DNA from 3 places in the Sporosarcina sp. QA0331 genome. Region 1 is predicted to be linked to each of the others. Evidence: a T-box and tRNA genes for the amino acid it is inferred to sense, from the RefSeq annotation. Region 1 holds a T-box; the other regions hold tRNA genes.

Region 1 (10,346 bases):
TTGGCGGAGCAGAAAGGTCTCTATTTTTAGAATCAAAGATGAAGGATTTGAAGCAAATCAAGTATGATGATGTCCTCACCATCGGAAAAGACATCGTTTTAGTAGGCAAAAAGGTTGATAAATAAAGACTAATCATTGATATGTGTCCTTCCAATTGATACAATAAAGCAAAGTAAGCAGAAAAGTAGTGATTTCAATGGACACACTTCAACAACGTATGCAAAAAATAGAAGTAGAAATTCAAGCAGCATGTGATCGTTCAAATCGGAAACGTCAAGATGTAACGATCATTGCAGTGACAAAACAAGTATCGACCAACAGAGCCAAAGAAGTTATCGAACTCGGAATTACGGATCTCGGAGAAAACCGGCCGGAGGGACTGCTTGCAAAGCAGGAAGACATCCAATCAGAAAAACTAAACTGGCATTTCATCGGAAATGTACAAAGTAGAAAAGTGAAAGACATTATCGAGCAAGTTGATTTCCTTCATTCATTGGATCGTCTTAGTCTCGCAAAAGAAATTCAAAAACGCGCGACATCACCGGTCGATTGCTTCGTACAAGTGAATGTATCAGGGGAAGAATCTAAATCTGGGATAAATCCGGAGGAATTGGAGGATTTCATCCTTCAATTGGCCAATTATGATAAAATCCGAGTTGTAGGTTTAATGACCATGGCTCCATTCACTGAGGACGAAGAATGGATTCGAAAAATATTCCGTTCATTGCGCAGCCTTCGTGATCAAATCGCAGCAAAAAAAGTAGAACACGCGCCGTGCACACTATTATCAATGGGAATGTCGAATGACTATATAATCGCAATCGAAGAAGGCGCAACTCACGTTAGAATCGGAACTGCATTAGTCGGAACGGAGAGCGAGGGAGACGAATGAGCATAAAAAGACGATTTGAAAAATGGTTCTATCTTGATGAAGAAGAGGAATTCCAACAAGAGCAGCAGCCTGTCCGGGAGCAACAGCCTGTACAAGAACAGCAGCCGAGAAGAGTGGTTTCACGGAAACCGCAAGTGGCGGAGACACAGCAGCAACAGCCGGGAACTGTCGTCAGCTTACAAAGCATCCAGAAATCTTCAAAAGTTGTTCTTTTTGAACCGCGTGTCTATGCGGAAGCGCAGGACATTTCGGAGCATTTAAAGAATAAAAGAGCCGTTGTAGTCAATTTGCAAAGGATTGAGCGTGATCAAGGGATCCGCATCGTCGATTTCCTAAGCGGCACCGTCTATGCACTTGGCGGAGATATTCAACGGATTGGCACAGATATTTTCCTTTGCGTGCCGGAGAATGTGGAAGTGGCAGGAACCATTTCGGATTTTTTTGAAAGATAGAATTAGATGAGGTGTACAGATGGGATTAATAGATATAATTAACTTGATTTTTTCGCTCATTATAAGAGCAATAGATATATACTTAATACTCCTCATTATTTACATTTTAATGTCATGGGTACCTTCTACAAGGGAAACGAAGTTCGGCATCCTTTTAGGGAAAATTACCGAACCTTATTTAGGGTTTTTCCGTAAGTTCATCCCACCCCTTGGAATGATCGATATTTCACCGATCGTAGCTATCTTTGTATTGAACTACTTGATTTCTAGAGGTGTATATGAAGTTTATCGATTGATCATTACCTCACTCATGTGAGGTTTTTTCTATAAGGGACCCTTATATGAAAAGGGTTCTGTAAGGAGTCGTTAACAATGGATTCGATCATACAACATTTTAGAAAAGACGAGCAGCCTTTCATTGAAACAGTAATTGGTTGGACGCGTGAAGTCGAGGACACATATTCTCCGAAACTCACCGGCTTTCTTGACCCGAGACAAATTTTCATTTTAGAATCCATCGTCAGGAGTTCAGGTTTCCAATTCGGAGTCCATGGCGCATTCCTTGAGCCGGAACGACAACGGGCATTAATTTACCCGGATTATTATGAGCCGGAAGTTGAGGATTTCCAAGTTTCTGTTTTTGCAGTTAGATATCCTGCGAAATTTATGACACTGGAGCACCGGGATATTTTAGGTTCTCTCATGGCGCTTGGCATTGACCGTTCGAAATTTGGAGACATCCGCTTGGAAGGAGATGTCGCCCAATTCTCCGCTGCAGAGGAAATGAAAGATTATCTCATCGCCAATCTGACGTCTATCGGCAAATCGAAAGTCCGTGTTGAAGAACTCGATTCCACTGATGAACTGATTGTATCGGCAGAAACGTGGAAGGAAGAGCTCCATACTATTAGCTCACTGCGTCTTGACACGCTTGTCGCTTCATTAGTGAATTGTCCGCGACAAAAAGCTGTTGCGCTCATTCAAAATGATAAAGTGAAAGTGAATCATGTCGTCCGAGACCAGCAAGCGTTCGAAGTGAACGAATCAGATATTCTTTCAATCAGGGGATCTGGCCGTTTCAAAATCATGTCGATAGAAGGAAGGACCCGGAAAGACAAAATACGGTTGTTGATTGGTAGGTTAGAATGATTTTTCAGACAACCGACTTAAAAACTGCTGTCTTATCTGTTGATGGTATGTATAATAGGGGATAGAAGATTTACTCGAAAGGGAGGAACAGAAGATGGCATTGTCACCACTCGATATACATAACAAAGAATTCAGCCGCGGCTTCCGGGGTTATGATGAAGATGAAGTAAATGAGTTTCTAGAGCAGATCATGAAGGATTATGAAAACGTGCTGGAAGAGAACAAAGCATTGAAGAACAGTTTGAAGGAGACAAAAGACAAAGTTTCCCATTTCAATTCTATCGAAGAGACTTTGCAGAAATCGATTTTGATCGCCCAAGAAGCAGCTGAAGATGTAAGGCGGAATTCGATCCAGGAATCGAAACTGATCGTGAAAGAAGCGGAGAAGAATGCTGACCGTATTGTGAATGAAGCATTGTCGCGTGCTCGGAAGATTGCGATGGACATCGAAGACTTGAAAAAACAATCGAAAGTGTTCAGAAACCGATTCCGCATGCTAATTGAAGCCCAACTCGATATGATTAAAACGGACGATTGGGAAAAACTTCTTGAATATGAGCCGGATACGGAACTCCTGGAATCTGCAGCGGATGTAGAATGATTCGAAAGCTTGACATTTTGTCAACTTCAAACATATAATAATGACCATATAAGCAGGAAACAGGCGTTGAAAGAGAGAGTACTTTTCGAAATTCATGCAAAGCGAGCCGGGGGCGGTGGGAGCCCGGTCTGAATCGGAAACGAAAATCACTCCAGAGCCGGATTGACGAAAATCAATCCCGGATGCACCCCGTTATGGTGTTCTGAGAGGTAGTGTGATTTTTTACACTGCAACTAGGGTGGTAACGCGAGAACAATTCCTCGTCCCTTTATTAGGGACGGGGAATTTTTTATTTTTAAAGGAGGAAACATTATGGATTACAAAGACACATTGCTCATGCCGAAAACAGAATTTCCGATGCGTGGCAACTTGCCGAACAAAGAACCCGATATGCAAGCGAAATGGGAAGAAATGAACATCTATGAAAAAGTACAAAAACGTACAGAAGGACGCCCTTTCTTCGTTCTTCACGACGGACCTCCATATGCGAACGGCGACCTTCACATGGGCCACGCTCTTAACAAAGTGCTGAAAGATATGATCGTCCGCCATAAATCGATGACAGGCTTCCACGCACCTTATGTACCAGGCTGGGATACGCACGGTCTACCGATCGAGCAAGCTCTCGTCAACAAAGGTGTCAATCGAAAAGAGCTTACCGTCGCCGAATTCCGGAAAATGTGTGAGGAATATGCATATAGCCAAATCGATAGCCAACGTTCGCAATTTAAACGGATTGGCGTACGCGGCAATTGGGAAAATCCGTACATCACATTGAAACCTGAATTTGAAGCGAGACAAATTCAAGTGTTCGGTGAAATGGCCAAGAAAGGCTATATCTACAAAGGTCTGAAACCTGTTTACTGGTCACCTTCAAGTGAATCAGCGCTAGCTGAAGCGGAAATCGAATACAAAGATAAAAAATCGCCATCCATCTACGTTGCATTCCCGGTCAAAGATGGTCTCGGTGTTGTTGACGAGGATGTACGAATTGTTATCTGGACGACGACGCCTTGGACGATTCCTGCGAACCTCGGGATTTCGGTACATCCCGAATTCACTTACGTTATCGTCAATGTGGAAGGAAACAAGTTCCTCTTGGCAAAAGATCTCGTTGAGTTTGTTGCGAAAGAGATCGGTTGGGAAACATATGAAGTTGTTAAAGAACTAAAAGGTTCGGATCTGGATAGAGTAATTGCAAAGCACCCACTTTATGACCGCGATTCTCTTGTTATGCTAGGAGAGCATGTAACAGCGGAAGCTGGTACAGGATGCGTTCATACAGCACCTGGACATGGTGAAGACGACTTCTACGTTTCGAAACAATATGGAATCGATGCTTTGTCTCCGATCAATGACCGTGGTGTTATGACAGAGGAAGCTCCAGGCTTTGAAGGACTCTTTTATGAAGATGCAAATAAAGAAGTGACGAAACAATTGGATGAAGAAGGGGCTCTCTTGAAGCTTTCATTCATCACCCACTCGTATCCACATGACTGGCGTACAAAAAAACCTGTCATTTTCCGCGCGACAGCTCAATGGTTCGCTTCCATTGAATCATTCCGCGGTGAATTGCTTGAAGCGATTCGCAATACAAAATTCACTCCATCATGGGGTGAGACACGATTGTTCAATATGGTTCGCGACCGCGGTGACTGGTGTATTTCACGTCAACGTGTATGGGGTGTTCCGATTCCGGTGTTTTATGCTGAAAACGGCGAAGCGATCCTTACAGATGATACAATCGCACATGTTGCGGAATTGTTCCGTAAACACGGCTCAAATATTTGGTTTGAACGGGAAGCAAAAGAGTTGCTTCCAGAAGGCTTTACTCATGAAGGCAGCCCGAACGGCCAATTTACAAAAGAAACGGATATTATGGACGTTTGGTTTGATTCCGGCTCAACACATCAAGGTGTGTTAGTTGAAAGAGACGATCTAGTCTACCCAGCAGATTTGTATTTGGAAGGCTCAGACCAATACCGTGGTTGGTTTAACTCGTCCTTGACGACAAGTGTTGCCATCAATGGTATTGCACCATATAAAGGGCTATTAAGCCACGGCTTCACGTTGGATGGTGAAGGGCGTAAAATGAGTAAGTCGCTAGGCAACGTCATCGTGCCGTCGAAAGTGATGAATCAGCTAGGTGCTGATATCCTTCGTCTATGGGTATCATCCGTCGATTATACGGCAGATGTGCGTGTATCTGATTCCAACTTCAAGCAAGTGTCGGAAGTATATCGTAAGATCCGAAATACTTTACGCTTCTTGCACGGTAACGTAGCGGATTTCAATCCTGCTGCCGACCGTGTTGCGTTCGAAGATATGCGTCCGATCGACCAATACGTTTATGTGAAGTTGCAAGATTTAATCAAAGATGTGCTTGAGGCTTATGAGAAGTATGAGTTTGCTGGCGTATATCACGCAGTGAACAACTTCTGTACAGGTGAATTGAGCTCCTTCTACCTAGATATTGCGAAAGATGTCGTTTATATCGAAGGCGTCGATCATCCACACCGCCGTGCGATGCAGACTGTTATGTACGATTCACTTCTTGCCCTGTTGAAGTTATTGACACCAGTCATCCCTCATACGACGGATGAATTATGGGCTTACCTTGAGCATGTCGAAGAGGAGAGCGTCCAGTTGACAGATATGCCTCAAGCGGAAGATCTTGGAGAGGCTGCTAATGCACTTCGTGAGCGTTTCAGCCGTTTGATGCTCGTTCGTGACGATGTATTGAAGGCGCTTGAAGAAGCTCGGAATGCTAAAGTAATCGGTAAATCGCTTGAGGCGAAAGTGACTGTCGCATTGCCTGAAAAGATGGCTGGCATTTTGGCAGCAGACGATATCGATTATGCTCAATTCTTCATCGTTTCCAAGTTCGAGGAAAGTGAAGAAGGCAAATTGGGCTCTGAGGCGTTACAGCTCGATAATGCTACTGTCCTCGTTGAAAAAGCGGATGGTGAAAAATGTGATCGCTGCTGGACGATTTCTGAAACCGTCGGTAACGATGCAGATCATCCAACACTCTGCTCACGTTGCGCGGATGTAGTGAAAAAATATTATTCATAAGCATTTTGGTAAAGGCTGTTTGCAACTGTGGCTGAGTCCCGGTTGCAACAGTCTTTTCTTTTTAGATGCACGCCGATTTCATGATTGATATCATTTTGTGGTAAAATGGAGCAGAAACTGTCGGACGGGGGTTTTTGGATTGGTACTATATTATGGATTGGCTATCGTTTTAATTTTGCTTGATCAACTGACAAAATGGCTTGTTGTACAAAACATGAATCTTGGGGAACGAATCCCAATCGCCGAACCTTATTTGGCACTCCTCTCGCATCGGAATAAAGGGGCGGCATGGGGCATGCTGGAAGGGCAAATGTGGCTGTTTTATATCGTTACGTTACTAGTTGTAGGCGGCATCATTTACTTTTTCCATAAGGAAGCGAAAGGCAGCAAGCTTTTAAGTATCAGCCTTATGTTTTTATTAGGCGGAGCACTCGGAAACTTCATCGATCGGGTAATTCGGAAAGAAGTGGTCGATTTTGTGGATGTCCTGATTCCGATCATTAATTATGAATTCCCTATCTTCAACGTAGCAGATGCTGCTTTGACTGTAGGAGTCGTCCTCATGATCCTTCATGTTTTTGTGGATGAAAAAAAGAATAAGAAAAAGGTGGCATAATGGAACCATTTGAAATAGTAATTACAGAAGAGCATGGAAGTGGCAGAATCGATAAAGTTCTGTCGGATGCCAATGCTGATTGGTCCCGTACTCAAATCCAGCAATGGGTGAAAGACGGAGCAGTTCTCGTAAATGAAGGAACTGTAAAATCGAATTATAAAGTAAAAGTTGGGGACGTCATCCAAGTGATGGTGCCTGAACTTGAGGAGCTTGACATCGTAGCAGAAGATTTAGACTTGGATATCGTCTATGAGGATGTCGATGTCCTTGTAGTGAATAAACCTCGCGGAATGGTAGTCCATCCGGCGCCTGGACATGCGACAGGCACTCTTGTAAATGGCTTGATGCATCAAGTGAAGGACCTTTCAGGTATTAATGGCATCATGCGTCCCGGAATTGTTCATCGAATTGACAAAGACACATCAGGTTTGCTAATGGTTGCGAAAAATGATCAGGCACATGTATCACTCGTCGATCAACTCGTCGAGAAATCGGTGACGCGCGTTTATACAGCGCTTGTTCACGGCCATATCCCTCATGATCAAGGGACGATTGACGCACCGATCGGCAGAGATTCGAAAGATCGGCAAAGTATGACCGTTATTGATAAAGGGAAGCACGCCGTTACGCACTTCAAAGTGTTAGATCGATTTGGTGATTTTACGTTAGTGGAATGCCGTCTTGAAACAGGCAGGACACACCAAATTCGAGTGCATATGAAATATATCGGCTATCCGCTTGCGGGAGATCCGAAATATGGACCGAAGAAGACAATAGACTTCAACGGTCAAGCATTGCATGCCGGCACAATCGGCTTCAAGCACCCGCGAACTGGAGAATATTTGGAGTTCACACAACCATTGCCGGAAGACTTCGAAGAATTATTGAAAAAATTGCGTTCATAAAATCGTTGACAAAGCGAAAGTGGACAACTATACTAAACTAAGAAATTGAATAGCGACACCTTTAAAGTCAGTCCAGAGAGGCTGGGAAGGTTGCACGGAAGTACAGTGGGATAGCTGCGCGCTAATCTCCAGTACGTTTTTTCTGCACGTATACCCCCTGCCATCTAGGCAGGGGGTTTTCTAATTTTACTAAGGAGGAATAATCATGACAGAAAAAGCAATCATTCTTGACGAACAGGCAATTTCCCGTGCGGTGACAAGAATCGCGTACGAGATTATTGAAAAGAATAAAGGAATCGATGAATGCATCCTTGTCGGCATTAAAACAAGAGGTGCCGTACTTGCGAAACGACTTGCGGATAGAATTAAGCAAATTGAAGGAAAACCGATACTGACTGGTGAGTTGGATATTACTTTATACAGAGATGATCTTCAATTGAAACATGAAAATAAGGAACCTCTCGTCCAACAAGTCGACATCCAACACGATGTGTCGGAAAAGAAAGTGATCCTCGTCGATGATGTCCTTTATACAGGTAGAACGGTGAGAGCGGCGATGGATGCAGTTATCGATCTTGGAAGACCCGCTGCAATCCAGCTTGCTGTCCTCGTTGACCGTGGACACCGCGAATTGCCTATACGGCCAGATTTTATCGGAAAAAACATCCCGACATCAAGTGAAGAGCGCGTAGTCGTCAATGTCATGGAAGAAGATGGTTCGGACGGCGTAGCAATCTACTCAAAATAAAACCGGAGACAGGTGAGAAATGATGAATGACAACAAAGTGTTAGACGTACTCGATAAGCCGGCTCCGGGAAGATGGCTCGCCCTCAGTTTGCAGCATATGTTTGCAATGTTTGGATCGACTATCCTTGTGCCGCAATTGGTCGGTTTAAGCCCGGCAATCGCTTTACTCACAAGCGGACTTGCGACGATCATTTTTATCCTTGTCACGCGATTCAAAGTTCCCGCCTACTTAGGTTCATCGTTCGCTTTCATTGCGCCGATTCAAGTGGCGACTAGCACAGGCGGCATCGGAAGCGCGATGATCGGCAGCATGTTTGTCGCCCTTGTATATGCGCTCGTATCGTTGTTGATCTGGACGACGGGTTCCGGTTGGATTATGAAATTTCTTCCGCCAGTCGTAGTCGGACCAGTCATCATGGTTATCGGATTAGCGCTGGCACCGACGGCAGTGAGTATGGCAAGTACGATTCAAGTGGATGGCGAGGCGCAATACAATCTACTTCATTTCTCTGCCGCAATTGTCACATTGGCAGCAGCGATCATCTGCCTCATGTTCTTTAGAGGGGTTATCAGTTTGATGCCTGTCCTGATCGGAATAATCGTCGGTTACATATATTCTGCGGCAATCGGAATATTGGATTTCACAAAAGTGCACGAAGCTGACTGGTTTGAAGTTCCGGAATTCTTGATTCCTGGATTAGATTATGAGTTTGTCGTTACACCGGCGTTGTTAGCAATCATGGTTCCGATATCAATCGTTACGATTTCGGAGCATATCGGTCACCAGCTCGTTCTCGGCCGTGTTGTCAATAAAGATTTCATTAGAGACCCTGGTTTGAACAGGTCATTGTTAGGAGACGGGCTTGGAACACTACTTAGTGGATTCATCGGAGGCCCACCGAAAACGACTTACGGCGAAAACATCGGAGTCATGGCGATTACACGTGTCTATAGCGTCTATGTCATTATCGGTGCAGCGGTATTCGCAATATTGTTCTCCTTCATCGGGAAACTGATGGCGATTATTGCAACGATCCCTCAAGCGGTGCTTGGCGGAATATCGATATTGCTGTTTGGAATCATCGCTTCATCCGGATTAAGGATGCTCGTCGATCACAAAGTAGATTTTGGACAGCAACGGAATCTCGTTATCGCTTCAGTCATTCTCGTCATTGGGATCGGCGGTGCTTCCATCCATATTAGTGAAACGTTCCAAGTTGGAGGAATGGCGCTCGCTGCAATCGTCGGTGTACTACTGAATCTCATCTTGCCGGGTAGGTCGAATAATAGCTTGGCAGATAGTCCAATTGAATAGGAAGACCTTTTAACATTGTACTGAGAGACAAGGAAAGGTTCAGTTGACGGACAGTCATTCAAAAATGGATGACGGTTGTTCAGTCATGCCCAACTGGCCTTTCCATGAAGTGGAAAGGCTATTTTTTATCCAATCGAAAGGGGATTTTCAAAATGAAAAACCTATTATCAATGAAGGACCTAACAATCGACGAAATTTCAGCAATCTTGGATCGCGCCGCAATGTTAAAAAGGTACGGAATCCGTGCATTACCTCAAAAATATATGGTCAGTAATCTGTTCTTTGAGCCGAGCACGCGAACAAAAATGAGTTTTGAAGTGGCGGAAAAGAAATTGGGTCTTGAAACGATTCCATTTGAAGCAGGTTCTTCAAGTGCGGTAAAGGGGGAGACGTTGTACGACACGCTTCGCACGCTTGAAGAAATCGGGTTGGATGCAGTCGTCATCAGACATCCTGAAGAGCGCTACTATGAGGATCTCGTCGGAAAAATGAAAATGGCAATCATCAACGGCGGAGATGGCTCAGGACAACACCCAACACAATCCTTGCTTGACTTGTTCACGATAAAAGAAACGCTCGGCGGTTTCAAAGGA
Region 2 (10,346 bases), 280 kb from region 1:
AGTCTGAATAGGGCGAATGAGTATGGGGTCGTAGACCCGAAACCAGGTGATCTACCCATGTCCAGGGTGAAGGTAAGGTAACACTTACTGGAGGCCCGAACCCACGTACGTTGAAAAGTGCGGGGATGAGGTGTGGGTAGCGGTGAAATTCCAATCGAACCTGGAGATAGCTGGTTCTCTCCGAAATAGCTTTAGGGCTAGCCTCAAACGAAAGAATCTCGGAGGTAGAGCACTGTTTGGACTAGGGGCCCATCCCGGGTTACCGAATTCAGACAAACTCCGAATGCCGATGATTTATGTTTGGGAGTCAGACTGCGGGTGATAAGATCCGTAGTCGAGAGGGAAACAGCCCAGACCGCCAGTTAAGGTCCCCAAGTATCCGTTGAGTGGAAAAGGATGTGGCGCTGCCCAGACAACCAGGATGTTGGCTTAGAAGCAGCCACCATTTAAAGAGTGCGTAATAGCTCACTGGTCGAGTGGCGCTGCGCCGAAAATGTACCGGGGCTAAACGGATCACCGAAACTGCGGATTGACACCTTTGGTGTCAGTGGTAGGAGAGCGTTCCAAGGGCGTCGAAGCCAGATCGTAAGGACTGGTGGAGCGCTTGGAAGTGAGAATGCCGGTATGAGTAGCGAAAGAAGGGTGAGAATCCCTTCCACCGAATGCCTAAGGTTTCCTGAGGAAGGCTCGTCCGCTCAGGGTTAGTCGGGACCTAAGTCGAGGCCGAAAGGCGTAGACGATGGATAACAGGTTGATATTCCTGTACCACCTCCCCGCCGTTATCAGCAATGGGGGGACGCAGAAGGATAGGGTGAGCGCGCTGTTGGTCATGCGCGTCTAAGCAGTGAGGTGTGGAACGAGGAAAATCCCGTTCCTATAACATTGAGCTGTGATGGCAAGGGGAATTATCCCTGGAGTCCCTGATTTCACACTGCCAAGAAAAGCCTCTAGCGAGGCGGGAGGTGCCCGTACCGCAAACCGACACAGGTAGGCGAGGAGAGAATCCTAAGGTGATCGAGAGAACTCTCGTTAAGGAACTCGGCAAAATGACCCCGTAACTTCGGGAGAAGGGGTGCTCTGGTAGGGTGTTAAAGCCCGAGAGAGCCGCAGTGAATAGGCCCAGGCGACTGTTTAGCAAAAACACAGGTCTCTGCAAAACCGTAAGGTGACGTATAGGGGCTGACGCCTGCCCGGTGCTGGAAGGTTAAGAGGAGAGGTCAGCGCAAGCGAAGCTTCGAATTGAAGCCCCAGTAAACGGCGGCCGTAACTATAACGGTCCTAAGGTAGCGAAATTCCTTGTCGGGTAAGTTCCGACCCGCACGAAAGGCGTAACGATCTGGGCACTGTCTCAACGAGAGACTCGGTGAAATTATAATATGCGTGAAGATGCGCATTACCCGCGACAGGACGGAAAGACCCCGTGGAGCTTTACTGTAGCCTGATATTGAATTCCGGTGCAGCCTGTACAGGATAGGTAGGAGCCTTGGAATCCGGAGCGCCAGCTTCGGAGGAGGCAATGGTGGGATACTACCCTGGCTGTATTGGACTTCTAACCCTTGCCCGTGATCCGGGCAGGAGACAGTGTCAGGTGGGCAGTTTGACTGGGGCGGTCGCCTCCTAAAGTGTAACGGAGGCGCCCAAAGGTTCCCTCAGAATGGTTGGACATCATTCGTAGAGTGCAAAGGCATAAGGGAGCTTGACTGCGAGACCTACAAGTCGAGCAGGGTCGAAAGACGGGCTTAGTGATCCGGTGGTTCCGCATGGAAGGGCCATCGCTCAACGGATAAAAGCTACCCCGGGGATAACAGGCTTATCTCCCCCAAGAGTCCACATCGACGGGGAGGTTTGGCACCTCGATGTCGGCTCATCGCATCCTGGGGCTGTAGTCGGTCCCAAGGGTTGGGCTGTTCGCCCATTAAAGCGGTACGCGAGCTGGGTTCAGAACGTCGTGAGACAGTTCGGTCCCTATCCGTCGCGGGCGCAGGAAATTTGAGAGGAGCTGTCCTTAGTACGAGAGGACCGGGATGGACACACCGCTGGTGTACCAGTTGTCTTGCCAAAGGCATCGCTGGGTAGCTATGTGTGGACGGGATAAATGCTGAAAGCATCTAAGCATGAAGCCCCCCTCAAGATGAGATTTCCCATTACATTTGTAAGTAAGATCCCTCAAAGAAGATGAGGTGGATAGGTCCGGGGTGGAAGCGTGGCGACACGTGCAGCTGACGGATACTAATCGATCGAGGACTTAACCTTATCAGTTAAAAAAGTACGGTTGAACTTGAGTTCAGCAACAATGTTGGTTTTATCCGGTTTTGAACGAATAAGTGTCGTTCGAAAAAGTTTTTTAAAAAAAGACTTGTAATTATCATCAGAATTGGTATAATCAATATTGTCGATTGAAAGACAATCTAGTCTGGTGACGACGGCGAAGAGGTCACACCCGTTCCCATACCGAACACGGAAGTTAAGCTCTTCAGCGCCGATGGTAGTAGGGGGCTTCCCCCTGTGAGAGTAGGACGTCGCCGGGCTAACCAATTCAATTCATTACATATGCAAGTTGACGACGAGAAGAATTGTACAAGCATACATAACTGATCGAATGAAGCTGATGCAGTAATGAGAAACTTATTGCGACTCTCGGTTTAAAGTGGGAGAAGCAAGCAGGTCGCGAAAGCGATTGAAGGAAAGAGGGAGCGTACTTCAGTACGTGACCGAGTGAGTGAATGAAGCTGACAAAGAGATGCGCAGCTTATCACACTTTAAATATGGAGGATTAGCTCAGCTGGGAGAGCACCTGCCTTACAAGCAGGGGGTCGGCGGTTCGAACCCGTCATCCTCCACCATACATTACAAACTTATGATTTTGCCGGTGTAGCTCAATTGGTAGAGCAACTGACTTGTAATCAGTAGGTTGAGGGTTCAAGTCCTTTCGCCGGCACCACTTTTTGAGCCATTAGCTCAGTCGGTAGAGCATCTGACTTTTAATCAGAGGGTCGCAGGTTCGAATCCTGCATGGCTCACCATTTCTTGACTCTCTGTCTTGATATGAATATGCGGGTGTGGTGGAACTGGCAGACACGCTAGACTTAGGATCTAGTGCCGTAAGGCGTGGGGGTTCGACTCCCTTCACCCGCACTTCAATGCGGAAGTAGTTCAGTGGTAGAATACGACCTTGCCAAGGTCGGGGTCGCGGGTTCGAATCCCGTCTTCCGCTCCATATGATTTGCCGGGGTGGCGGAACTGGCAGACGCACAGGACTTAAAATCCTGCGGTAGGTGACTACCGTACCGGTTCGATTCCGGTTCTCGGCACCATAAATTAATTATATATTGCGCCCGTAGCTCAATTGGATAGAGCATCTGACTACGGATCAGAAGGTTGTGGATTCGAATTCTTCCGGGCGCGCCATTCATTCTTGAAAAACGGGAAGTAGCTCAGCTTGGTAGAGCACTTGGTTTGGGACCAAGGGGTCGCAGGTTCGAATCCTGTCTTCCCGACCACTTCTTATAATGGGGCCTTAGCTCAGCTGGGAGAGCGCCTGCCTTGCACGCAGGAGGTCAGCGGTTCGATCCCGCTAGGCTCCACCATTATACTAATACTTTTCCTGGCGGCGTAGCTCAGCTGGCTAGAGCGTACGGTTCATACCCGTAAGGTCGGGGGTTCGATCCCCTCTGCCGCCATCCTAAAGGACCTTTAGCTCAGTTGGTTAGAGCAGACGGCTCATAACCGTCCGGTCGCAGGTTCGAGTCCTGCAAGGTCCACCACTATTTGAATAGTTATCACGGAGGAATACCCAAGCCTGGCTGAAGGGATCGGTCTTGAAAACCGACAGGGGTGTTAAAGCCCGCGGGGGTTCGAATCCCTCTTCCTCCGCCATTTATTTCAAAAGTGCAATAGTGGCTCCTTGGAAAACTAATTATGTAGGAATAATAAATCCTACAACTCACATTATCGCGGGGTGGAGCAAATTTCATCACGCAGAATGAGATTTGTGTAATTTCCTAAAAGGAAATTACAGCTAAGTCCCAAAACAAAACAATATGCGTAGGATTTGAAATTCTTACAACTCACATTATCGCGGGGTGGAGCAGTGGTAGCTCGTCGGGCTCATAACCCGAAGGTCGCAGGTTCAAATCCTGCCCCCGCAACCAAATGGTCCCGTGGTGTAGCGGTTAACATGCCTGCCTGTCACGCAGGAGATCGCCGGTTCGATCCCGGTCGGGACCGCCATTTATTTCCTTACATAGTATTTATGATTTGATGATTGCATATTTCTAAGTGACTCTATAGAAATTACCAGTTTTCCAAGTCAATGTGGCTCAGTAGCTCAGTCGGTAGAGCAAAGGACTGAAAATCCTTGTGTCGGCGGTTCGATTCCGTCCTGAGCCACCATTCCTTGCGGGTGTAGTTTAGTGGTAAAACCTCAGCCTTCCAAGCTGATGATGAGGGTTCGATTCCCTTCACCCGCTTCATGGGCCTATAGCTCAGCTGGTTAGAGCGCACGCCTGATAAGCGTGAGGTCGGTGGTTCGAGTCCACTTAGGCCCATCATATTCCGCAGTAGCTCAGTGGTAGAGCAATCGGCTGTTAACCGATCGGTCGTAGGTTCGAGTCCTACCTGCGGAGCCAATTTTATACGGGGAAGTACTCAAGTGGCTCAAGAGGCGCCCCTGCTAAGGGCGTAGGTCGCGAAAGCGGCGCGAGGGTTCGAATCCCTCCTTCTCCGCCATAAGAATTGGCCCCTTGGTCAAGCGGTTAAGACACCGCCCTTTCACGGCGGTAACACGGGTTCGAATCCCGTAGGGGTCATACAGATGGACTGCTTACGAAGTCCTCACATAAACAGGTGATGAAAAATTATTCATTTTTCATCACCTGTTTTTCTATTGTTAGAAATCCTTTCAAGGTTTATTGAACAGGATTATGGAAGAATGGGGGATACCCACGCATAACTGCTGCGAAGAGCACATAAACCTCGTTAAATGCTCATAAATGTTATGTAAGGCACATAACCTTAGGGAATGGCGCATAAAGTCTAATATCGGCTCATAATCTTTGTTAGAGAAGCATAACGTTGTAGAACTACGCATAACAAGATGTATATATCATCTTGTTGTTTATGCGCGATTTTACGATGTTATGCGTCATTATTTCGCTTTATGCGTAATTCCTAGAATTTATGCGTAGTTATTTCACTTTATGCGTATTTATGCTGTATACACACTTTTTCTTTATCGTGAGAAATCCTTTTTTAAAAAACTGCTGCAGAAAGTCGATATCTGCAGCAGTTTTCGTTTTCTTAGTTATCTCCCGTGTAGCTGTCTCTTTGATGATAGGGAATATCCCCGAGAGGTGATTCCATTCCTTCCTCGTCCAATTCTCCTTCATATTCTTCAGACATCTCTGACCGTACAAAGCCTCTTGTTTCCCCAGTGATATCGGTACTGACAAACTCTTCTATCTCTTCCGTTGCACCATCCATCAGTTCATTATCATATAGGGTATTATAATCATCATGATCCCCTGTGAAATCAGAAGGTGTTTCAGATGTACCGAATTTAGCTATTTCCTGAAAGCTGTCTTCACTGTCTCTTTCATTGTGATCTCTATCAGCGGCTTCTCTTCTGTCTGCGAAAGTGTTAGGGTTGGCCATGAGCAATACGTCCTCTTCTGATGGTCGATCGTTCGGGACATCACGTTCCGGTGAATGATCTATGCAGTATGTCGTGTAAGGAAGTACTTCTAACCTTTCGTACGGAATTTCAGTTTTACACACTTCACAATATCCGTATGTGCCGTTAGTCAAAGCAGCTAAAGCATGCTCCACTTTATCGGATTCATCGCCCGCATGGACATGTAAGGCCAGATCCTTTTGTCTTTCAAATAACTCTGTGCCCATATCTCCCGGATGATTATCGTAAGTTGATAATTCCCCTATTTCTTCTCTTGCGGAGTCTCTAATATCCGTTTCACTTTCTGTTTTTTGTAATTGTGATTTCATTTCCAAAAGACTTTTCTTCAGCATTGATTTCTGTTCAGCTGTTAACATGTTCAGCACATCCTTTTATGTTAGTTGTATTAGTATGGTCGGTGTCCAATCACTTCATAGCAATGAAAGCTTTGTATCTTCTCAATTCCTTTTGAAGCGATGAACTAAACATGGAATACAAATACAGAAAAAAATGGACCCGCCAAATTGGCAAGTCCACAGTTGTGCTTATAGGATATGGCCGATTAGGATGCTGATCCCTAATAATAAACCAAATAATGTGTTTGTGACAGCTGTATTCTTCATTGCTGGCATTACTTCCAATGGAAGTTGGTAAGCACGGAAGGTAGCGATAGCTTTCATCGGTTTTCGAACGCTTAGAAAAACGAGCAATGCCCATGGTGTCACATATCCGAAAACGATGAGTATGATAATCCAGCTATACGACACGATAAAGAAGGAAGCGAGGATTGTAATTGCTTTGGATCTTCCTACAAGGATCGCTAATGTCTTCCTGCCGCCTTCCTTATCACCCTCTAAATCGCGGATGTTGTTGGACATCATTATGGCAGCGACGAGAAGCATACTTGGAATGGAAATGAGCACAGCATCAGTCGTCACTTCACCTGTCTGAATATAGAAGGCGATTAATATCAGCAGCATTCCCATTACAACACCGGATACAAGCTCTCCAAAAGGTGTGTAAGCGATCGGAAGAGGACCACCGGTATACAAGTAACCGATCAGCATTGAAACGGCTCCAACGAGGGCAAGTGTCCATGACGTTTCCATACAAATATAAATTCCGATGAGAACGGACACTGCGTACAATGCAAGTGCAATGTTCAATACTGTTTTCGGTTTGACGCCATTCCGAACAATCGTGCCGCCAATTCCAACCGAGTTTTCATTGTCCAATCCACGTTTGAAGTCATAATACTCATTGAACATATTTGTAGCCATTTGAATGAAAAGGCTGGCAATGAGCATAGCTAAAAATAAAGGAAAATGAAGTTTTCCGTGAGTTAAAGCAATCATCGTCCCTAGGAAAACCGGAGCGAAAGCCGCAGTCAAAGTATGTGGTCTAGTAAGCTGCCACCATATTCGCCATCCGGAATCAGCTTTAATAGTATGTTGCAATGTATTCTCTCCTATCCTTGTGTTTCCGTTATCCATTGTACTCCAAAACGTCTGAAAGAGGTATCCTTGTTTGCATTATCTATGCGAGATTGAGGAAATTCCGGTATAATGGAACTAAGAAACTCATTCTTCTACAAAAAAAATAGTAAGTGTTTCAATTGGCAAGACGATGGATTGAAGATGAAGGAGAGAAAACGATGGGTCACAAGATGACGGATGTACGTGAAATGCAAAAAGTGGTGATATCTCCAAGTACACGCTTCTTCACGGAAACTGTCGAAGTGGGAAGGATATCACCCTTATCTTTTTTTGAAGCGGGTGCTTCTCAGTACAAAGACAAACGATTTTATTGGCAAAATGCGGACAAGACATTGACGCTTGTCGGGATAGGACATGCCTATACGTTGGCGAACGGTAAAACCGATGGCCGTTTTAAAGACATATCGGAGCAATGGAAACAGCTTTGCTCCATTTTAATAAAAGAAGAAAAGGATATTGATCCTGTTCTTTTCGGAGGTTTTTCATTTGACGAGGAAAACAGAAAGGAATCGGAGTGGAATGGATTCCCTTCCGGTTATTTCGTCGTTCCATCTTTTCAATTGAAGATCGAGGAAGGCAAAACGATGATCTCCATCAATATGATAACGGATCAAAAAGAAGCAGCGTTGGATTTTGAAAAGCTCCGGGAAGAGCGCGATAAACTGATCCATAATGCACAGGTGGAAGAGTTCGATTTTACGAATCACAATAAGATCGTCGCGACAACAGAACGAGGGAAAGAGCAATATTTGAGTGCGGTGGAAAACGCAACTGATTCAATACGTAAAGGAAAGGCTGACAAAGTCGTCATTGCTCGGGCGCTTGAGCTTGAATTTGAACAGGATGTCAATAGCGTCAAAGTACTGCATGCAATTACAAATGAACAGCAAGAAAGTTATCATTTTGGGCTTCAAAAAGGGAAATCGCTCTTTTTTGGTGCAACACCTGAACGTCTCATCGAAATCAAGAATGGGAAAGCGTACTCGGCATGCGTAGCCGGATCGATCCGGCGCGGGAAATCGGCTCAAGAAGATAAGGCACTTGGTGATGAGCTATTAGGCGATCGGAAGAACCGCGAAGAGCATCAGCACGTCGTCAGCATGATCTCTAATATTTTTAATAAATATTGCAGTGAAGTGCTCATTCCGAAAACACCCAAGCTGATGAAAATAAGAGATATTCAGCATCTCTACACATCTGTTGAAGGAACGCTCGGGCAGGAAAACGATATATTCTCATTCGTAGAGGCATTGCATCCGACACCTGCGTTAGGCGGAGTTCCAACGGATGTTGCATTGCAGATCATTCGGCAGGAAGAAGACATGGATCGCGGTTTTTATGCTGCTCCTATCGGTTGGACCGATGCTGCAGGCAATGGAGAATTTGCAGTCGCAATTCGTTCCGCACTTATAAACGAGGACAAAGCATATTTGTATGCTGGAGGAGGAATCGTTGCAGATTCCGTTCCTGAATTGGAATATGATGAAACTTGGGTAAAATTTAGACCGGTATTGCGGGCGCTTGGAGGAAAGTTGAATGGATGAACGACGGGTTTTGACAGATCATGTATTGCGAATGACAGATACGTTGCTACGGGCAGGTGTCAAAGAGGCGGTCATAAGCCCAGGATCTCGTTCAACGCCTCTCGCCTATGCATTTGCTTCATCAGAGCTGCAGACATATATGCAAGTTGACGAAAGATCAGCAGCGTATTTTGCGGTAGGTTTAGCAAAGGCATCAGGCAGACCGGTTGTACTTTTATGTACATCGGGAACAGCGGCATCTAACTATCATCCTGCAATCACTGAAGCATTCTATGCCCGTATTCCATTAATTGTCCTGACGGCTGACCGTCCACATGAATTGAGAGGTGTAGGCGCGCCACAGGCGATCGATCAATTAAATATGTACGGAAAGCATGTGAAATTCAGTGTGGATCTTCCATTGGCGGAAGATAATGAAGAGATCGATCGGTTTTTGGAAAGGCATGTCAATCGTGCCGTATCCGTTGCTTTGACAAAACCGATGGGACCTATCCATTTGAACATTCCACTTCGTGAGCCTTTGCTAATTGACTTTGATAGGAAAGCACGTGCATCGACTTTTGTCGAAAGTATTCACGGCGAGATCGAATTATCGGTTAATCAAAAACAAGCGCTTTCGGCTCTCTTTTCGAATGCGAAAAAAGGAATGATAATTGCGGGGGAATTGCCGGTTGGATTCGATAAAGATGCATTCTGGGATTTTGCAAAACGGCTGCAATGGCCTGTGTTATGTGATCCTTTATCCAACTTGCGTTCAGAAGTGCCTGCGGACTGCAAATCACTATGTATTGCGCATTATGATGCGATTTTAAAAAGTGAAACGTTTAAAGCGAACGCAGTGCCGGATACAGTGATCCGTTTCGGAGCACAGCCTGTATCGAAGCCGCTGACATTATTTTTGAAGAAATGTCGGCCGGAAGTGTTTATCGCTTTGGATGAGTCGCCGGAATTCAGGGATTCACTTGGCGTTGTTACCCATCACCTGCAATCCTCGCCCGTGTCCGTATATGAAGTTGCAGAACAGCAAGAACCGACTTCCTATGCTGACATGTGGTCCTCGGCGGATCAGTTTGCGGAAGCAGAGACTCTGCGTTACGAGGGCTTAGAAGGTGATGAAGGAGTCATTGCGAAAACATTATTCGATATGCTTCCTGACGGCAGTGATCTGATCAGCGGCAGCAGCATGCCGATCCGTGATGTCGACACATTTTTCTCCAAGACAGAGAAGGATGTCGCGATATTTTCCAATAGGGGAACGAACGGCATAGATGGTGTCGTCTCTACGGCATTCGGCATCGAGGCGGCACGAAACAGGCCGACCTACTTGCTCATTGGTGATTTGTCCTTTTTACATGACGTCAATGGATTAATCGTCTCCCGTTTCCATAAGACGAATTTGACGATCGTCATTGTGAATAATGACGGTGGCGGGATTTTTTCATATCTTCCCCAATCGACTGTGGAAAACCATTTCGAGGAGCTGTTCGGAACACCTACAGGATTAACGTTTGAACATATCGGCGCGATGTATGACGCTCAATACGCCGCTGTTCGTACTGTAGAAGAGTTCAAAGCTGAACTTCAAAATGAAAAGACGAAGGATGTCCGCATCATCGAAGTGTTTACGAGCCGACC
Region 3 (10,346 bases), 850 kb from region 1:
GACAGTATGCGTTGAGAGTCTTTTTTCACTTCATGGATTTCTTGTGCAATGGCAAGTGCCTGCACACTTAAGTCATGCAATTCGTTTTGTTTTAATTTCCGATACAAATCATGGCTTGCAGCTGTCACTTGCTCAATATGATTCATCGACTTCTGTAAATAAAGCGACTCCGCATACAAATTCGAACCAATTCCAAGCATTTCCTTCATGCGCTTTTTTTGCTCAGACAACATGAAAGAACTATATAATCCTACGACAAAAAAACTACGAAGTGTGGCCACGCCGCCTAGCAACACCCAATCTTTCCACATGAGGGCTTCACGGTTCAGCAACCATATGCGCATGACATTTTCTACACCGTTGCCTATAAACTCAAACAGTACCGCAAATGCCCCTAACAAAAGCGGTGCCGACCGGTAGTTGTCAAGACGAACGATATGGAAGCCTAACGTAAAGACAATATAATACAACAAGACAGGCAAATGATTTCGGAAGCTTTCCAAGAAAGTCGCAGGCGTCGCCGTCATATCAAAGCTGACTCGGAAGACAACGACAGTCAAGCCTGTAACTAGACCTGTCAACAGTAAAGAGCCTGCAGGTCGTATGAGGAGAAGCAGAAAAAAAGTAATCGTGCCTAAACTGAAACGGAATGTCTCTCCGTAGAACGGAATAAGTTTTAACTCCCCTGCGGCCGCTGTCAGCAAAGCAGTCAATAATAAAGCCGCCGCATCTATTTTATAATCTTTTTGGGTTACATGCTTAGGTAACATACAATATCTCCTGTGATTAAAATTAATCTTCTAGAGAAATTATAGCACGACAAATAATTAATCGTTTTTTAACGTACTATGTTAAAAAGAAAAAGCGATACAACTGTGACTATCCTTGATTCCATTATTTATTTAGAAAGTATAGAGATTCTATAGTAGTTGCCTCTTCTCTCGAACACTTCTACAAAAAAAAAGGTGGCCGTAAAAGCTTAATACCAACGTTTACGGCCACTTTTATCTTCTAATTGTTGTTAGATTCGATATACAAGTTTACCAATATCATCTAAATTACCACGTATCGCTAGACGGCGATCATGCAATATCAGAAGAAGAAGCATTCCCATTATCACACCCAAACGATGCCTGTCCGGGTCAAGCGCACCAGTACTACGGGATATTCTAGGGAAGGTAAAGCATCGAGCCGAGTAGCGGTTAAAGCGGAAGAGAGGTCATTTGTAATGAGCATTTCCGATGAAATCCAGGTTACATCATCGGAAGTAGGAACCGCTTGGATCCACGGCGGTATGTCAAAACTAGTATGCCATAAGCGCCTCAAGAGACCATACACTACACTCAACGATAGCAGATGCCACCATAAATCACGATCATGCATCAATATAGGTAGGATCTATGCCAATCGTACCGCCAGCAGCCCCGTACAATTTGACGACTCCAAGGAGAATACAACCGAAAGCTACGATTACAGCCAAAGTTTTCTGTAATTAAAGAGTGTTTCCAGGCTGCTCTCGGTAGTAAATTTTGCCGCCAAGAGCTTCAGGCCATCTTGCCTTTACGTAACCTGCCAAGGCGATTGGAAGAAAGATTCCTATACCAAAAAAGGAATATAATCAAATACCTACTCAAATATCCAGATATCTGCGGCACCAGCCTCTTGATCCTTAATAATTGCCGCTGGACCAAGAATTGTGCTAATAACAGCATCGGCACGAGCAATCCTGTACACCATCCATATAGGCAAAGCTACAATCCACGCAGGAAGCCTCTCACCCAATGGCCTGCAAAACGCTATTGCCAACGCTATACCATTTGCTGCAAGAACTGCAGTGACATCGTTAATTATTCGCCAACTCGGTTCACCCATTTGCTCAGTCGGCAGGAACAGACCAAAAGTCCAAATGATTTTAATTAGTAAATATGGCGTAACTGCTAAGGCTGCTCCATAGCCACTAATTCGCCTCAACTTCATTTATCTTGAATCATTCGGATGTTTCGTTACTGTAATGACAACCACTCTCCCGTATTATCTATTATTACTAATCCCTTCAGCTATTCTGAGTGACCAATAGGAATCTAATTGAATAGGACTGTTTAGCAAATAGTATAGTACTGATAATAGTGTGTGATTGTCTTGTAGCCACATGAAAAACTATGCCCTTCATTTAATCAATAGAATTATAACCTATCAGTCAGAAATTCCTTACACTTTTCATTCCGTATACCTTTATTTAATAGTGGTGGAAGCACAAAGCAAAATCCGACTTCCTCATTTGATCTTGTTAGGACTTGCCTGAACACCAACGGCACTATGGAACGACTTGCTGATATGAATTCATGTACAGGATAGCTAGTTCAAAAATCCTGTTATTTTAGACAGGCTTGGATGGAAAAAAAAATATCCTATCAAGTTTATGAATAACTTGATAGGATATTTTTTATTGTATGACCCCTACGGGATTCGAACCCGTGTTACCGCCGTGAAAGGGCGGTGTCTTAACCGCTTGACCAAGGGGCCAACTGATGAACTTATGGCGGAGAAGGAGGGATTCGAACCCTCGCACCGCTTTCGCGACCTACGCCCTTAGCAGGGGCGCCTCTTGAGCCTCTTGAGTACTTCCCCGTATAAAATTGGCTCCGCAGGTAGGACTCGAACCTACGACCGATCGGTTAACAGCCGATTGCTCTACCACTGAGCTACTGCGGAATATGGTGGGCCTAAGTGGACTCGAACCACCGACCTCACGCTTATCAGGCGTGCGCTCTAACCAGCTGAGCTATAGGCCCATGGAGCGGGTGAAGGGAATCGAACCCTCATCATCAGCTTGGAAGGCTGAGGTTTTACCACTAAACTACACCCGCAAGGAATGGTGGCTCAGGACGGAATCGAACCGCCGACACAAGGATTTTCAGTCCTTTGCTCTACCGACTGAGCTACTGAGCCACATTGACATAGAAAGCTGATAATTTCTATAGAGTTACTTAGAAATCCGCAATCATCAAATCGTAAATACTATGTAATGAAATAAATGGCGGTCCCGACCGGGATCGAACCGGCGATCTCCTGCGTGACAGGCAGGCATGTTAACCGCTACACCACGGGACCATTTTGGTTGCGGGGGCAGGATTTGAACCTGCGACCTTCGGGTTATGAGCCCGACGAGCTGCCACTGCTCCACCCCGCGATAATGTTAGTTGTAGGAACTATAAATCTTACGTAAATTGTATGTTTGTTTTAAAATAATGGCGGAGGAAGAGGGATTCGAACCCCCGCGGGCTTTAACACCCCTGTCGGTTTTCAAGACCGATCCCTTCAGCCAGGCTTGGGTATTCCTCCGTGAAAAATATAGATACTGATGAATTTCACAAGATTTGAACCTGTGATTAGACGGTTATAGGCCGACTGCTCTACCAACCGAGCTAAAAGCACTATAAGATGGCGGCAGAGGGGATCGAACCCCCGACCTTACGGGTATGAACCGTACGCTCTAGCCAGCTGAGCTACGCCGCCAGAATCTTGATATAAGCGTTTATTGGTGGAGCCTAGCGGGATCGAACCGCTGACCTCCTGCGTGCAAGGCAGGCGCTCTCCCAGCTGAGCTAAGGCCCCATGAATTGATTGGGATTCAGGATTTATTCGAACCTGCGCCCCCTTGGTCCCTACCAAGCTGAGCTACTTCTCGAAATAATGTAAATGGCGCGCCCGACAGGAGTCGAACCCATAACCTTCTGATCCGTAGTCAGACGCTCTATCCAATTGAGCTACGGGCGCTATATAACGTAATAACTGATTCCGAGAATTAGAAATAAATCGTACTGCATTGAGAGTGCGGGTGAAGGGAGTCGAACCCCCACGCCTTACGGCACTAGATCCTAAGTCTAGCGTGTCTGCCAGTTCCACCACACCCGCATATCATATAAAAGTCAAACAGTAAAAATGGTGAGCCATGCAGGATTCGAACCTGCGACCCTCTGATTAAAAGTCAGATGCTCTACCGACTGAGCTAATGGCTCAAAATGTGGTGCCGGCGAAAGGACTTGAACCCTCAACCTACTGATTACAAGTCAGTTGCTCTACCAATTGAGCTACACAGGCACATAATACGTAAATTAAAACGATATGGTGGAGGATGACGGGTTCGAACCGCCGACCCCCTGCTTGTAAGGCAGGTGCTCTCCCAGCTGAGCTAATCCTCCATGTTTAAAGTGTGATAAGCTGCGCATCTCTTTGTCAGCTTCATTCACTCACTCGGTCACGTACTGAAGTACGCTCCCTCTTTCCTTCAATCGCTTCCGCGACCTGCTTGCTTCTCCCACTTTAAACGGAGAGTCGCAATAAGCTTCTCATCACTGCATCATCTTCGCACGTTCAGTTAAGTACACTTGTACAGTCCTATTCGTCTTCGACTAGCTTATGTAATGAATTGGTTAGCCCGGCGACGTCCTACTCTCACAGGGGGAAGCCCCCTACTACCATCGGCGCTGAAGAGCTTAACTTCCGTGTTCGGTATGGGAACGGGTGTGACCTCTTCGCCTTCGTCACCAGACTATGTATGAACGATGCTTGTTCGTTCAAAACCGGATAAAACCAACATTGTTGCTGAACTCAAGTTCAACCGTACTTCTTAACTGATAAGGTTAAGTCCTCGATCGATTAGTATCCGTCAGCTGCACGTGTCGCCACGCTTCCACCCCGGACCTATCCACCTCATCTTCTTTGAGGGATCTTACTTACAAATGTAATGGGAAATCTCATCTTGAGGGGGGCTTCATGCTTAGATGCTTTCAGCATTTATCCCGTCCACACATAGCTACCCAGCGATGCCTTTGGCAAGACAACTGGTACACCAGCGGTGTGTCCATCCCGGTCCTCTCGTACTAAGGACAGCTCCTCTCAAATTTCCTGCGCCCGCGACGGATAGGGACCGAACTGTCTCACGACGTTCTGAACCCAGCTCGCGTACCGCTTTAATGGGCGAACAGCCCAACCCTTGGGACCGACTACAGCCCCAGGATGCGATGAGCCGACATCGAGGTGCCAAACCTCCCCGTCGATGTGGACTCTTGGGGGAGATAAGCCTGTTATCCCCGGGGTAGCTTTTATCCGTTGAGCGATGGCCCTTCCATGCGGAACCACCGGATCACTAAGCCCGTCTTTCGACCCTGCTCGACTTGTAGGTCTCGCAGTCAAGCTCCCTTATGCCTTTGCACTCTACGAATGATGTCCAACCATTCTGAGGGAACCTTTGGGCGCCTCCGTTACACTTTAGGAGGCGACCGCCCCAGTCAAACTGCCCACCTGACACTGTCTCCTGCCCGGATCACGGGCAAGGGTTAGAAGTCCAATACAGCCAGGGTAGTATCCCACCATTGCCTCCTCCGAAGCTGGCGCTCCGGATTCCAAGGCTCCTACCTATCCTGTACAGGCTGCACCGGAATTCAATATCAGGCTACAGTAAAGCTCCACGGGGTCTTTCCGTCCTGTCGCGGGTAATGCGCATCTTCACGCATATTATAATTTCACCGAGTCTCTCGTTGAGACAGTGCCCAGATCGTTACGCCTTTCGTGCGGGTCGGAACTTACCCGACAAGGAATTTCGCTACCTTAGGACCGTTATAGTTACGGCCGCCGTTTACTGGGGCTTCAATTCGAAGCTTCGCTTGCGCTGACCTCTCCTCTTAACCTTCCAGCACCGGGCAGGCGTCAGCCCCTATACGTCACCTTACGGTTTTGCAGAGACCTGTGTTTTTGCTAAACAGTCGCCTGGGCCTATTCACTGCGGCTCTCTCGGGCTTTAACACCCTACCAGAGCACCCCTTCTCCCGAAGTTACGGGGTCATTTTGCCGAGTTCCTTAACGAGAGTTCTCTCGATCACCTTAGGATTCTCTCCTCGCCTACCTGTGTCGGTTTGCGGTACGGGCACCTCCCGCCTCGCTAGAGGCTTTTCTTGGCAGTGTGAAATCAGGGACTCCGGGGACAATTCCCCTTGCCATCACAGCTCAATGTTATAGGAACGGGATTTGCCTCGTTCCACACCTCACTGCTTGGACGCGCATGACCAACAGCGCGCTCACCCTATCCTTCTGCGTCCCCCCATTGCTGATAACGGCGGGGAGGTGGTACAGGAATATCAACCTGTTATCCATCGTCTACGCCTTTCGGCCTCGACTTAGGTCCCGACTAACCCTGAGCGGACGAGCCTTCCTCAGGAAACCTTAGGCATTCGGTGGAAGGGATTCTCACCCTTCTTTCGCTACTCATACCGGCATTCTCACTTCCAAGCGCTCCACCAGTCCTTACGATCTGGCTTCGACGCCCTTGGAACGCTCTCCTACCACTGACACCATAGGTGTCAATCCGCAGTTTCGGTGATCCGTTTAGCCCCGGTACATTTTCGGCGCAGCGCCACTCGACCAGTGAGCTATTACGCACTCTTTAAATGGTGGCTGCTTCTAAGCCAACATCCTGGTTGTCTGGGCAGCGCCACATCCTTTTCCACTCAACGGATACTTGGGGACCTTAACTGGCGGTCTGGGCTGTTTCCCTCTCGACTACGGATCTTATCACCCGCAGTCTGACTCCCAAACATAAATCATCGGCATTCGGAGTTTGTCTGAATTCGGTAACCCGGGATGGGCCCCTAGTCCAAACAGTGCTCTACCTCCGAGATTCTTTCGTTTGAGGCTAGCCCTAAAGCTATTTCGGAGAGAACCAGCTATCTCCAGGTTCGATTGGAATTTCACCGCTACCCACACCTCATCCCCGCACTTTTCAACGTACGTGGGTTCGGGCCTCCAGTAAGTGTTACCTTACCTTCACCCTGGACATGGGTAGATCACCTGGTTTCGGGTCTACGACCCCATACTCATTCGCCCTATTCAGACTCGCTTTCGCTGCGGCTCCGCATTCGCTGCTTAACCTTGCATGGAATCGTAACTCGCCGGTTCATTCTACAAAAGGCACGCCATCACCCATTAACGGGCTCTGACAACTTGTAGGCACACGGTTTCAGGTTCTCTTTCACTCCCCTTCCGGGGTGCTTTTCACCTTTCCCTCACGGTACTGGTTCACTATCGGTCACTAGGGAGTATTTAGCCTTGGGAGATGGTCCTCCCGGATTCCGACGGAATTTCACGTGTTCCGCCGTACTCAGGATCCACTCTGGAGAGGACGAACTTTCGACTACGGGGCTTTTACCCGCTATGGCGGACCTTTCCAGGCCGCTTCGTCTAATCCGTCCCTTTGTAACTCCGTATAGAGTGTCCTACAACCCCAGGAAGCAAGCTTCCTGGTTTGGGCTCTTCCCGTTTCGCTCGCCGCTACTAAGGGAATCGATGTTTCTTTCTCTTCCTCCGGGTACTTAGATGTTTCAGTTCTCCGGGTGTGCCTCGTTCACGCTATGTATTCACGTGAACGTACTGCCCCATTACGGGCAGTGGGTTTCCCCATTCGGAAATCTTCGGATCACAGCTTACTTACAGCTCCCCGAAGCATATCGGTGTTAGTGCCGTCCTTCATAGGCTCCTAGTGCCAAGGCATCCGCCGTGCGCCCTTTCTAACTTAACCTTTATACGGATTTCGATAAGCTTCGCATTACTTTGTCAGCTCCTTCACTCCGGTCCTCACGTGCGTAAGCACGCTCCGGTCCTTGTTCGGTCGCTTCCTCGTCCTGCTCGCTTCTCGCAATCCTCGGGTGAGTAGTGGTACTTAGCGATAAGCACACAATCTACTCGTTAAAAAAGTATTGTTCAATCACAAAAGTGATCGACTCGGTTGATTACTTGATGTTTTGTTGCTTCAATGTCGTTTTATCCAGTTTTCAAAGAACAAGGTTTTGAAAGGTCATCAGAAGATGAACCTTCAAAACTGAACGCAAAACGTCAACGTATGAACCGGAGGTTCATATTCCGTAATTATCCTTAGAAAGGAGGTGATCCAGCCGCACCTTCCGATACGGCTACCTTGTTACGACTTCACCCCAATCATCTGTCCCACCTTCGGCGGCTGGCTCCCGTAAGGGTTACCCCACCGACTTCGGGTGTTACAAACTCTCGTGGTGTGACGGGCGGTGTGTACAAGACCCGGGAACGTATTCACCGTGGCATGCTGATCCACGATTACTAGCGATTCCGGCTTCATGCAGGCGAGTTGCAGCCTGCAATCCGAACTGGGAACGGTTTTATGGGATTGGCTCCCCCTCGCGGGTTCGCAGCCCTTTGTACCGTCCATTGTAGCACGTGTGTAGCCCAGGTCATAAGGGGCATGATGATTTGACGTCATCCCCACCTTCCTCCGGTTTGTCACCGGCAGTCACCTTAGAGTGCCCAACTGAATGCTGGCAACTAAGATCAAGGGTTGCGCTCGTTGCGGGACTTAACCCAACATCTCACGACACGAGCTGACGACAACCATGCACCACCTGTCACCGCTGTCCCCGAAGGGAAAGGCGTATCTCTACACCGGTCAGCGGGATGTCAAGACCTGGTAAGGTTCTTCGCGTTGCTTCGAATTAAACCACATGCTCCACCGCTTGTGCGGGTCCCCGTCAATTCCTTTGAGTTTCAGCCTTGCGGCCGTACTCCCCAGGCGGAGTGCTTAATGCGTTAGCTGCAGCACTAAGGGGCGGAAACCCCCTAACACTTAGCACTCATCGTTTACGGCGTGGACTACCAGGGTATCTAATCCTGTTTGCTCCCCACGCTTTCGCGCCTCAGCGTCAGTTACAGACCAGAAAGCCGCCTTCGCCACTGGTGTTCCTCCACATCTCTACGCATTTCACCGCTACACGTGGAATTCCGCTTTCCTCTTCTGTACTCAAGTCCTCCAGTTTCCAATGACCCTCCACGGTTGAGCCGTGGGCTTTCACATCAGACTTAAAGGACCGCCTGCGCGCGCTTTACGCCCAATAATTCCGGACAACGCTTGCCACCTACGTATTACCGCGGCTGCTGGCACGTAGTTAGCCGTGGCTTTCTGACGAGGTACCGTCAAGGTACGGGCAGTTACTCCCGTACTTGTTCTTCCCTCGCAACAGAGCTTTACGATCCGAAAACCTTCTTCGCTCACGCGGCGTTGCTCCATCAGACTTTCGTCCATTGTGGAAGATTCCCTACTGCTGCCTCCCGTAGGAGTCTGGGCCGTGTCTCAGTCCCAGTGTGGCCGATCACCCTCTCAGGTCGGCTACGCATCGTCGCCTTGGTAGGCCGTTACCCCACCAACTAGCTAATGCGCCGCGGGCCCATCCTGCAGTGACAGCCGAAACCGTCTTTCAGAGTTCTTCCATGCGGAAGAACCGATTATTCGGTATTAGCCCCGGTTTCCCGGAGTTATCCCCATCTGCAGGGCAGGTTGCCCACGTGTTACTCACCCGTCCGCCGCTAATATCAGGGAGCAAGCTCCCTTCAATCCGCTCGACTTGCATGTATTAGGCACGCCGCCAGCGTTCGTCCTGAGCCAGGATCAAACTCTCCATAATACCGGCCGGCGATACGCAACGCATTGCGTTGTCGATTTCGTTCGATCAGTCACGTACTGATGTACGCTCCTTCCCTCTCTCACTCATCTCCTAGCACTGCACTACGTCTCCCCAGCCGGAAGAGAAACTTGAATAGCTCGAGTTTCTTGCTGGCATCATTTAAGATGTCAATTTTGAATCCGAAGATTCGTTTTGTCTCTTCACCGACAGGGTCGGCTATGAGACTTTATTTGTTGACGTTTTGCTGTTCAGTTTTCAAGGTTCATTTCGTTGTCGCGATTTTTCTCGGCAACTTTTATATTGTATCAAGTTATTCTCTTAGCGTCAATAACTTTTTTCATTTAATTTCTTTCCTTCTTATCTCAGAAACGCAAGATCTTCTATCTTAGTATCAATAGATAATTAGGCATCGTTTTCGCTCTTTGGAAAATGCGACGTTTAATAATATACACTTTAATTCTATCGATTGCAACATTTATTTCAAAAAATGTTTTGCAAAGTTCTAGGGACCCTATGCAGACACTCATAGGAATCACTTTCATTAAGTTGCTGAAATCCCAGTATCACCTCTCTGAAGTTACTCATCCACCACTACTTTCTATTTGAAATTCTATTTTTGCAATTGATCATTTCTCTCTGAAGATGCTTGTAAAAGTTGTTCCAGAAAAGTTGCTTCGCTTTAGAAACTTTTTTCTTCCCTCTTCTAACGTATGCTAAAAAAGAAAAAAGCACTTCACACCCTGTCATTAAAGGGTATGAAGTGCTTTCGGTTCAGACTTAATCTATCTGAACCTTGATACGTCCCAGGAGGGATTCGAACCCCCGACCCACAGCTTAGAAGGCTGTTGCTCTATCCAACTGAGC

What was found. The T-box of region 1 lies ahead of ileS (isoleucine--tRNA ligase). A T-box ahead of a tRNA ligase gene usually reads a tRNA of that ligase, here a tRNA-Ile.
Region 2: it encodes a tRNA-Ile, which carries the amino acid that the T-box ahead of ileS (isoleucine--tRNA ligase) is inferred to sense. The anticodon was not compared.
Region 3: it encodes a tRNA-Ile, which carries the amino acid that the T-box ahead of ileS (isoleucine--tRNA ligase) is inferred to sense. The anticodon was not compared.

Annotation. Positions count from the first base shown of each region.
Region 1 covers NZ_CM147850.1:2,294,398-2,304,743, reverse strand. The annotation lists gene AC0L13_RS11545 (PRC-barrel domain-containing protein) at 1-125, shown strand, start outside; gene AC0L13_RS11540 (YggS family pyridoxal phosphate-dependent enzyme) at 197-892, shown strand; gene AC0L13_RS11535 (cell division protein SepF) at 889-1,344, shown strand; gene AC0L13_RS11530 (YggT family protein) at 1,364-1,660, shown strand; gene AC0L13_RS11525 (YlmH family RNA-binding protein) at 1,717-2,493, shown strand; gene AC0L13_RS11520 (DivIVA domain-containing protein) at 2,588-3,094, shown strand; T-box leader at 3,152-3,365, shown strand; gene ileS (isoleucine--tRNA ligase) at 3,407-6,169, shown strand; gene lspA (signal peptidase II) at 6,309-6,785, shown strand; gene AC0L13_RS11505 (RluA family pseudouridine synthase) at 6,785-7,690, shown strand; gene pyrR (bifunctional pyr operon transcriptional regulator/uracil phosphoribosyltransferase PyrR) at 7,896-8,438, shown strand; gene AC0L13_RS11495 (uracil-xanthine permease family protein) at 8,458-9,753, shown strand; gene AC0L13_RS11490 (aspartate carbamoyltransferase catalytic subunit) at 9,906-10,346, shown strand, end outside.
Region 2 covers NZ_CM147850.1:2,574,923-2,585,268, reverse strand. The annotation lists rRNA gene AC0L13_RS13080 (23S ribosomal RNA) at 1-2,253, shown strand, start outside; rRNA gene rrf (5S ribosomal RNA) at 2,413-2,528, shown strand; tRNA gene AC0L13_RS13070 (tRNA-Val) at 2,768-2,843, shown strand; tRNA gene AC0L13_RS13065 (tRNA-Thr) at 2,866-2,941, shown strand; tRNA gene AC0L13_RS13060 (tRNA-Lys) at 2,948-3,023, shown strand; tRNA gene AC0L13_RS13055 (tRNA-Leu) at 3,054-3,135, shown strand; tRNA gene AC0L13_RS13050 (tRNA-Gly) at 3,143-3,217, shown strand; tRNA gene AC0L13_RS13045 (tRNA-Leu) at 3,226-3,314, shown strand; tRNA gene AC0L13_RS13040 (tRNA-Arg) at 3,332-3,408, shown strand; tRNA gene AC0L13_RS13035 (tRNA-Pro) at 3,424-3,500, shown strand; tRNA gene AC0L13_RS13030 (tRNA-Ala) at 3,512-3,587, shown strand; tRNA gene AC0L13_RS13025 (tRNA-Met) at 3,607-3,680, shown strand; tRNA gene AC0L13_RS13020 (tRNA-Ile) at 3,688-3,764, shown strand; tRNA gene AC0L13_RS13015 (tRNA-Ser) at 3,784-3,876, shown strand; tRNA gene AC0L13_RS13010 (tRNA-Met) at 4,077-4,151, shown strand; tRNA gene AC0L13_RS13005 (tRNA-Asp) at 4,155-4,230, shown strand; tRNA gene AC0L13_RS13000 (tRNA-Phe) at 4,317-4,392, shown strand; tRNA gene AC0L13_RS12995 (tRNA-Gly) at 4,399-4,469, shown strand; tRNA gene AC0L13_RS12990 (tRNA-Ile) at 4,474-4,547, shown strand; tRNA gene AC0L13_RS12985 (tRNA-Asn) at 4,554-4,628, shown strand; tRNA gene AC0L13_RS12980 (tRNA-Ser) at 4,638-4,728, shown strand; tRNA gene AC0L13_RS12975 (tRNA-Glu) at 4,737-4,808, shown strand; gene AC0L13_RS12970 (TraR/DksA C4-type zinc finger protein) at 5,299-6,048, opposite strand; gene AC0L13_RS12965 (1,4-dihydroxy-2-naphthoate polyprenyltransferase) at 6,217-7,128, opposite strand; gene AC0L13_RS12960 (isochorismate synthase) at 7,326-8,711, shown strand; gene menD (2-succinyl-5-enolpyruvyl-6-hydroxy-3-cyclohexene-1-carboxylic-acid synthase) at 8,704-10,346, shown strand, end outside.
Region 3 covers NZ_CM147850.1:1,440,148-1,450,493, reverse strand. The annotation lists gene AC0L13_RS07010 (ATP-binding protein) at 1-770, opposite strand, end outside; gene AC0L13_RS07005 (hypothetical protein) at 1,627-1,977, opposite strand; tRNA gene AC0L13_RS07000 (tRNA-Glu) at 2,452-2,523, opposite strand; tRNA gene AC0L13_RS06995 (tRNA-Ser) at 2,538-2,628, opposite strand; tRNA gene AC0L13_RS06990 (tRNA-Asn) at 2,638-2,712, opposite strand; tRNA gene AC0L13_RS06985 (tRNA-Ile) at 2,716-2,792, opposite strand; tRNA gene AC0L13_RS06980 (tRNA-Gly) at 2,794-2,867, opposite strand; tRNA gene AC0L13_RS06975 (tRNA-Phe) at 2,874-2,949, opposite strand; tRNA gene AC0L13_RS06970 (tRNA-Asp) at 3,036-3,111, opposite strand; tRNA gene AC0L13_RS06965 (tRNA-Met) at 3,116-3,190, opposite strand; tRNA gene AC0L13_RS06960 (tRNA-Ser) at 3,250-3,342, opposite strand; tRNA gene AC0L13_RS06955 (tRNA-Ile) at 3,366-3,431, opposite strand; tRNA gene AC0L13_RS06950 (tRNA-Met) at 3,443-3,516, opposite strand; tRNA gene AC0L13_RS06945 (tRNA-Ala) at 3,540-3,615, opposite strand; tRNA gene AC0L13_RS06940 (tRNA-Arg) at 3,701-3,777, opposite strand; tRNA gene AC0L13_RS06935 (tRNA-Leu) at 3,834-3,915, opposite strand; tRNA gene AC0L13_RS06930 (tRNA-Lys) at 3,944-4,019, opposite strand; tRNA gene AC0L13_RS06925 (tRNA-Thr) at 4,026-4,101, opposite strand; tRNA gene AC0L13_RS06920 (tRNA-Val) at 4,127-4,202, opposite strand; rRNA gene rrf (5S ribosomal RNA) at 4,437-4,552, opposite strand; rRNA gene AC0L13_RS06910 (23S ribosomal RNA) at 4,640-7,573, opposite strand; rRNA gene AC0L13_RS06905 (16S ribosomal RNA) at 7,931-9,482, opposite strand; tRNA gene AC0L13_RS06900 (tRNA-Arg) at 10,282-10,346, opposite strand, start outside.